Regions from separate parts of the Micromonospora jinlongensis genome, predicted to be linked through region 2. Evidence: riboswitches for the same ligand, from Rfam matches in the RefSeq annotation. Region 2 holds a riboswitch; the other holds the start of a gene.
What was found. Region 2 has a riboswitch for S-adenosylmethionine ahead of thrC (threonine synthase). Riboswitches for the same ligand answer to the same signal wherever they lie in the genome.

Region 1 (3,403 bases), 2.5 Mb from region 2:
CCCGACGGGCCGATCACGCAGGCCGTGGCTCCGCGCGGCACCGTGAGGTCGACGCCGCGCAGCACCCGGTTCGGCCCGAAGGCGAGGTGCACGTCGCGGACGTCGAGGCTGACCGAGGTGGTCGTGTCGGTGCTCATCGCCGGTCTCCTTCGGTCGGGGCGTACGCCGGGGTGGTGTCGTCGTCGTCCTCGTCTGTCGGCGCGGCGGCCGGCCGACCGTTGCGCAGCCGTCGGTCGATCCAGTTGACGACGTGCGTCAGCGGAACGGTCAGCGCCAGGTAGAAGAGCCCTGCCAGCAGCAGCGCGGACTCGTTGCCGGTGGTGGCCGCGTAGTCCTGCCCGATCCGGAACAGCTCCCGCTGGCTGGCCACCAGGCCGAGGAAGTAGACCAGGCTGGAGTCCTTGATCAGCGCGATGAGCTGGTTGACCCAGGCCGGCAGCACCCGCCGGATGCCCTGCGGGATGATCACCAGCCGCATCGAGTCGGACCAGGAGAAGCCGAGGGCGCGGGCACCCTCCAGCTGGGCGGCCTCCACCGACTGGATGCCGGAGCGGAAGATCTCCCCGATGTACGCGGCGGCGATGAGTGACAGCGCCAGGATCCCCAGCGGGTAGGGGTCCGGTCCCCAGACCTGCATGCCCAGCGGGGCCAGCCCGACGCCGATCAGCAGGATCGTCGCCGCGGCCGGCAGCCCACGAAACACGTCGGTGTAGACCCGCGCCGGCCAGCGCAGCCACCGGCTGCGGGAGATCCCGGCGACGGCCAGCAGCAGGCCCAGCACCGAGCCGAGCAGGGCGGCGGAGACCGCCAGGATCAGCGTGTTGGGCAGCCCGACGGTCAGCATCTCGGGCAGCGCCTCGCCCATCGCGTCCCAGTCGAAGAAGGTTTCCCACAGGGTGCTCAACGGATCCATCGGTCGCCTCTCCTACCGCCCTGCTCGCTCGTCACCGGTTCAGGACGCGGCCGACGCGGACGCCGACGGCGCGACGGACGCGGACGGCGCGACGGACGCGGACGGTGCCGTCACCGTGCCGCTGCCCGGCGTGAAGTCCGCCGGGATCGGCCGGCCCGGGTAGTACTGCGCCTGCAACCGGCTCCAGGTGCCGTCCGCGATGACCTCGTCGAGGCCCTTGTTCAGCGCCTCGCGCAGCTTGTCGCTGCCCTTGGCGACGGCGTACGCGGTCGGTGCCGGGCTGAGCTGCTTGGCCGCCACGGTGATCTTGCCGTTGCTGTCGGCGGCCGACTTCTCGCCGATCTCGGCGGGGGCGATCCACGCGTCGGCGGTGCCGGCCTTGAGCTGGTTGATCGCGCCGTTGTAGTCCGGCACCCGCACCGGGTCGAGCTGCTTGCCGGTGGCGTAGTCGTCCTGGACGGTGCCCTGCACCACCACGACCCGCTTGCCGGCGAGCTGGTCGAAGCCGGTGATCGGGGAGCCGGCCGGGACGTCCAGGCCGAAGTAACCGAAGTCGTAGCCGTTGCCGAAGTCGACGGTCTTCTTCCGCGCCTCGGTGATGGTGATCGAGGAGCTGCCGACGTCGAACTTGCGGTTGTTGACCTGGGAGAGCAACGCGGAGAAGTCGGTGCCGACGAACTCCACAGTGAGGCCGAGCTTGCCGGCCACCGCGGTCAACAGGTCGTTGTCGAAGCCGGTGAACTTTCCGTCCTTGAGGAAGACGTTCGGCGGGGCGTCGGTCAGGGTGCCGGCCCGCAGCACGCCCGGCTGGGCCAGGCCGTACGGGTTGGCGGTGGCGTCGGACGAGCTGTCGCCGCCGCAGGCGGTGAGGGCGGTGGCGGCCAGGATGGTGGCCGCGCCGAGGGCGGCGGCACGGGTCAGGGCAGGAAGAAGTCGCACGGGTGTCTCCGAGAGGGTCGTGTCTCGGCACGCACGGGTGTGCGTCGCCGACGGTGCGCCCGATGGGCGTACCGGTGAGGGAGAGGGTTCGGGAGAAGTGCTGCGCTAGTGCGTGGTGCCGCGACAGGCGGCGCTGCACATTCGCATCATGTCCACGTGCCGTCGCCGGGTCAGTGCCGGCGAGGGCCAACCGGCGCGGAGTTCCGCGACGTCGGTCGGTGGGGCGGTGCTGAGGATGCGCATGGTTCTCCCGGGTCTGTGCTGACCTGGGTGCCAGGCCACGCTTGCACCGACGTCGTGCCGGTGCCTGGTCTTCACCCGGGGCACCCCACCGCGGAGGAGGGTTGCCGGCCAGCGAGCCGGGGCTTCGCGCTGGCGCTCATGACCTGGGCCGAGGCTAGCAGCAGGCACCGGTGGGTCGTCCAGTCGTTATGACCACGCTCACCGTGCGCGACGAGGTGCCCCGCCCCGCAGGTCAGCCGGCGTGTACGTGCGGCCGGCGGCGCGGGTCGGGCTCCTGGCGGCGCAGGATCTCCCGGGTGACCGAGGCGATCGCACCCTGCCCGAACGCCAGGTAGCGCAGGATGTTGCGGCCCGGGCTGCCCTCGCTCCACTCGAAGTAGATGTGTGGGCGTCGCCGGCTCCGGTCGCGGATCTCCAGCAGCAGGGCGGCGAGCGCGGTGGGCACCGAGGAGCTGGCCAGTCTGAGCACCGGGAAGCGGTGGTCCGCCATGCTGCCGCGGACCAGCAACTCGGTTTCGAAGTCCGAGGGGTCGGTGACGTGCACTTCGACGAAGATGACGTCGCTGTCGTCGGGGAAGTCGTTGTCCGCCATGGTCTGTGCCAGCTTGGCGCGGTACTCCGCCACGTCCCCGTGGTCGGGTTCGTGCGCGATGAGGCGGATCCGCCGCCCGGCGCGCTCGTCGATCATCCTGGTCGCGACCGGGTCCAGCTCGACCTGGTTGACCCGTAGCTCGTAGGCCCGGGACAACCGGGAGAGCACCGAGACCACGATGATCGCGCTGATGAAGCAGACCGCGATCTTGACGCCGTCGGGGCGTTCCACCACGTTCGCCGCTGTGGTGTAGATGAAGATCACCGCGATGGTTCCGAACGCGATGGTGCGGCCGCGCTGCCGTCGCCGTCGCGCCGCGAGGGTCACCGCCGTCGCCGCCGACGTGATCAACACCAGGACCCCGGTGGCGTACGCGCCGCCCTGCGCGTCCACGCTGGCCTCGAAGAGGACCGTGATCAGGAACGCCACCGCGGTGAAGACCAGCACCAGCGGCCGGACCGCCCGCGCCCAGGTCGGTGCCATGCCGTAGCGCGGCAGATACCGGGGTACGAGGTTGAGCAGACCGGCCATCGCCGAGGCCCCCGCGAACCAGAGGATCCCGATGGTGGACAGGTCGTAGACGGTGCCGAACACCTCCCCGAGCTGCTCGTGCGCCAGGTAGGCCAGCGCCCGGCCGTTCGCCGGGCCGCCCGGCTGGAAGGCCTCCGGCGGGATCAGGACGGTGGTCGTCACGCTGCTGGTGATCAAAAAGACGC
Region 2 (3,403 bases):
GCTGGTGGGCCGCCCTGATCCAGTTGGTCTGCGGCGCGCTGGTGCTGGCCGGGCTCTTCACCCGACCCGCCGCTCTTCTGGCATCCGGCTCGATGGCGTACGCCTACTTCGTGGTGCACCAGCCGGATCACCTGCTGCCCATGCAGAACGGGGGCGAGCTGTCCGCTCTCTTCTGCTGGTCGTTCCTGCTGATAGCGGCCCTCGGCCCGGGTGCCTGGGCGCTCGACACGCTGCTCGCCCGGCGTCGCGCCGACTCCCCGTCGGCACCAGCGCCCGGCTCGGTGGCCGAACCCAGCTCGGTGGCCGTCTGACCGCACTCGTACCGCGCGTCGCCGGGGCCTCGACGAGGCGGCTCCGGCGGCGCGCTCGGCGACGGCGGGGGTCAGGCCGGCGGGCGAGGGCTGAGGACCGCGTCCAGGAGGCCGGGGTAGAGCTCGTTCAGCTCGTCACGCCGGAGTCGGACCAGGCGGCTGGTGCCGGCGGCGCGGGTGCGGGTGAGGCCGGCCTCGCGCAGCACCCTGAGGTGGTGGCTGCGGGTCGCCTTGGAGACGCCGAAGTCGAAGCTGCCGCAGGCCGCCTCGCCACCCTCGGCGAGCGCCCGGACGATCTGCAACCGCACGTCGTCGGCGAGTGCGGCCAGCACGGCGGTGACCGGTACGGCGGTCAGTTCGGGTTCGTGCGGCTCCATGTGAGCAGTGTAACCCTTGTTCGACAATTGTCGAACAAGCTCCTACTGTCAGTTCCGTTGGTTCGACGATACTCGAACATTGGAGCTGACGATGCGATCCCGCGCCGCCGCATACCCGCTGCTCGCCGTCCTCGCCTGGGGAGTGATGTTCCCGGTCCTGGCCACCGCGCTGACCCGGGTCGACCCGCTCAACCTGACCACCGCCCGCTACCTTCTCGCCGCCGTCATCCTGGTCGCCGTCCTCCTGCTGCGTGAGGGTGCCGGCGCACTGCGGTTGGGTGGTCGGGCGGCCGAGGTGGTGGTGCTCGGAGTGGTCGGCTTCGCCGGCTTCAACCTGCTCACCAGCCTGGCCCTCGAACACGCCGCCCCGCAGCAGGTCGCGCTCTTCGTGGCCACCACCCCGGTGATCACCCAACTGGTCCGTTGGGCCCGTGACGGCGTACGCCCGAAGCCGCTCCTGCTGGGTCTCTCCCTGGTGGCGCTCCTCGGTGTCGGCCTGGTGATCACCCGCGGGAGCCTGACCGGGCTCGGCCAGTTCGGTCTCGGTGGGCTGATGATGATCGGCGCGGTGCTCGGCTGGGGCATCTACACCCACGGTGCCAGCCGCTTCGGCGAGTGGTCGCCACTGCGCTTCACCACGCTGACCGCACTCGCCGGCACGGCCGCCATGCTGGCCGCGAGCATCGGCGCCGACGCCGTCGGCTGGCAGCACGCGCCGGCCGCCGCCGACCTCGTGGCGGTCACCCCGCAACTGGCGTACGCGGTGGTCCTGGGCGCCGTGATCGCGGTCCTGGCCTGGAACACCGGCGTGCAGCGACTCGGTGCCGCCAACGCCGCGTTGTTCATGAACCTGGTCCCGGTGACCACGTTCGCGGTGCAGATCGCCCGCGGCTACCGCCCGGAGCCCGTCGAACTGGTCGGGGCCGCCATCACGATCGCCGCCCTGGTCGCCGCGAACCTGGCCACCCGGCCCCGGACCCGCTCCGCGGCGCTGCCCCGGACCACAGCGGTCACGGACCCGGTCGCGGTGATCGACCCCGCGGCGGTGAGCGTCCGCTGACCCACTACCTGGGATCCGCCCTGGAGGCCGCGCCCGGGTTTGCCTAGACTCGACGGCACAACTGCATACCTCATCCAGAGGGGCTGAGGGATACGGCCCGACGACGCCCCGGCAACCACCCCGCGCGCTCACCGCTGAGCGACCCGCGGGGCAGGTGCCAATTCCGTCCCCGCCGCACCGTGCGATGCGGGGAAAGATGAGAGGACTCTCGACATGACGTCGACGCTCGCCGCCTCCGGCATCGACACCTCCGCCAGCCCCGCCCGCGCCCTGGTCTGTCGCGCCTGTTCGGCGCGCTACCCGCTCGCCGCCCAGCACGCCTGCTACGAGTGTTTCGGCCCGCTCGAGGTCGACTACGACACCGCCTCCCTGGCGACGGTCACCCGGGAGCAGATCGAGGCCGGGCCGAAGAACATCTGGCGGTACGCCGCACTGCTCCCCGCCGGTCAGGACCCAGCCAGCCGGGTCACCCTCGACCCAGGACTGACCCCGCTGGTGGCGGCCCCGCACCTCGCCGCCGAGCTGGGCATCACCGCGCAGCTCTGGGTCAAGGACGACAGCGCCAACCCCACCCACTCGTTCAAGGACCGGGTCGTCTCGGTGGCGCTCACCGCCGCGAAGGCGCTCGGCTTCACCCGGTTCGCCTGCGCGTCGACCGGCAACCTGGCCAACTCGGTGGCCGCGCACGCCGCCCGCGCCGGGGTGCCCTCGGTGGTCTTCATCCCCAGTGACCTGGAGCAGGGCAAGGTCATCACCACTGCCGTCTACGGGGGCGAGCTGGTCGCCATCGACGGCTCGTACGACGACGTCAACCGGCTCTGTGGCGAGCTGGTGGAGACCGACGAGTTCGAGGACACCGCGTTCGTCAACGTGAACGTCCGCCCGTACTACGCGGAGGGCTCCAAGACGCTCGGCTACGAGGTGGCCGAGCAGCTCGGTTGGCGGATCCCGGCGCAGGTGGTGATCCCGATGGCCAGCGGTGAGCTGCTCACCAAGATTGACAAGGCGTTCTCCGAGCTGGTGGAGATCGGTCTGGTCGAGGCGCCGGCCGGCGGCTGGAAGGTCTTCGGCGCGCAGTCCGCCGGTTGCAACCCGATCGCCACCGCCCTGCACGCCGACACCGACACGATCACCCCGGTCAAGCCCACCGGCATCGCCAAGTCGCTCAACATCGGCGACCCCGCCGCCGGCCTCTACGCGCTGGAGGCGGTCCGCCGCACCGGCGGCTGGATGGAGTACGCCGACGACGACGAGATCCGCGCTGGCATCCGCGATCTGGCCCGCACCACCGGCGTCTTCGCGGAGACCGCCGGTGGGGTGACAGTGGCGGTGCTGCGCAAGCTGGTCGAGTCCGGCCGACTCGACCCGACGGCGGAGACCGTGGTGTTCAACACCGGCGAGGGTCTGAAGACAATCGACGCGGTGGCCGGTCAGGTCGGGCCGACCCACCACATCAAGCCCTCGCTGCGCGCCGCCCGCGACGCCGGCCTCCTGGGCTGACCCGCCGCCCGGGCGCGTCGCTCGGTCGGTCTTCGCCGGTCGACGCCGGCCTCGGCCGGGCTTGATCCACTCGGGTTTGCGGAAGTCGGGGTGTCCGGGCCGCTTGGACACCCCGACTTCAGTGAAACCGGGTGGATCATGTGCAGGGCCGCGTC

Region 1: linked by a shared signal. The riboswitch ahead of HNR22_RS28865 (transporter substrate-binding domain-containing protein) and the one ahead of thrC (threonine synthase) in region 2 are both predicted to bind S-adenosylmethionine.

Annotation. Positions count from the first base shown of each region.
Region 1 covers NZ_JACCHK010000001.1:6,404,607-6,408,009, forward strand. The annotation lists gene HNR22_RS28855 (amino acid ABC transporter ATP-binding protein) at 1-137, opposite strand, end outside; gene HNR22_RS28860 (amino acid ABC transporter permease) at 134-913, opposite strand; gene HNR22_RS28865 (transporter substrate-binding domain-containing protein) at 953-1,852, opposite strand; SAM riboswitch class IV at 2,128-2,239, opposite strand; gene HNR22_RS28870 (APC family permease) at 2,328-3,403, opposite strand, start outside.
Region 2 covers NZ_JACCHK010000001.1:3,856,926-3,860,328, reverse strand. The annotation lists gene HNR22_RS17075 (DoxX family protein) at 1-311, shown strand, start outside; gene HNR22_RS17070 (ArsR/SmtB family transcription factor) at 383-688, opposite strand; gene HNR22_RS17065 (DMT family transporter) at 780-1,748, shown strand; SAM riboswitch class I at 1,816-1,951, shown strand; gene thrC (threonine synthase) at 1,962-3,248, shown strand.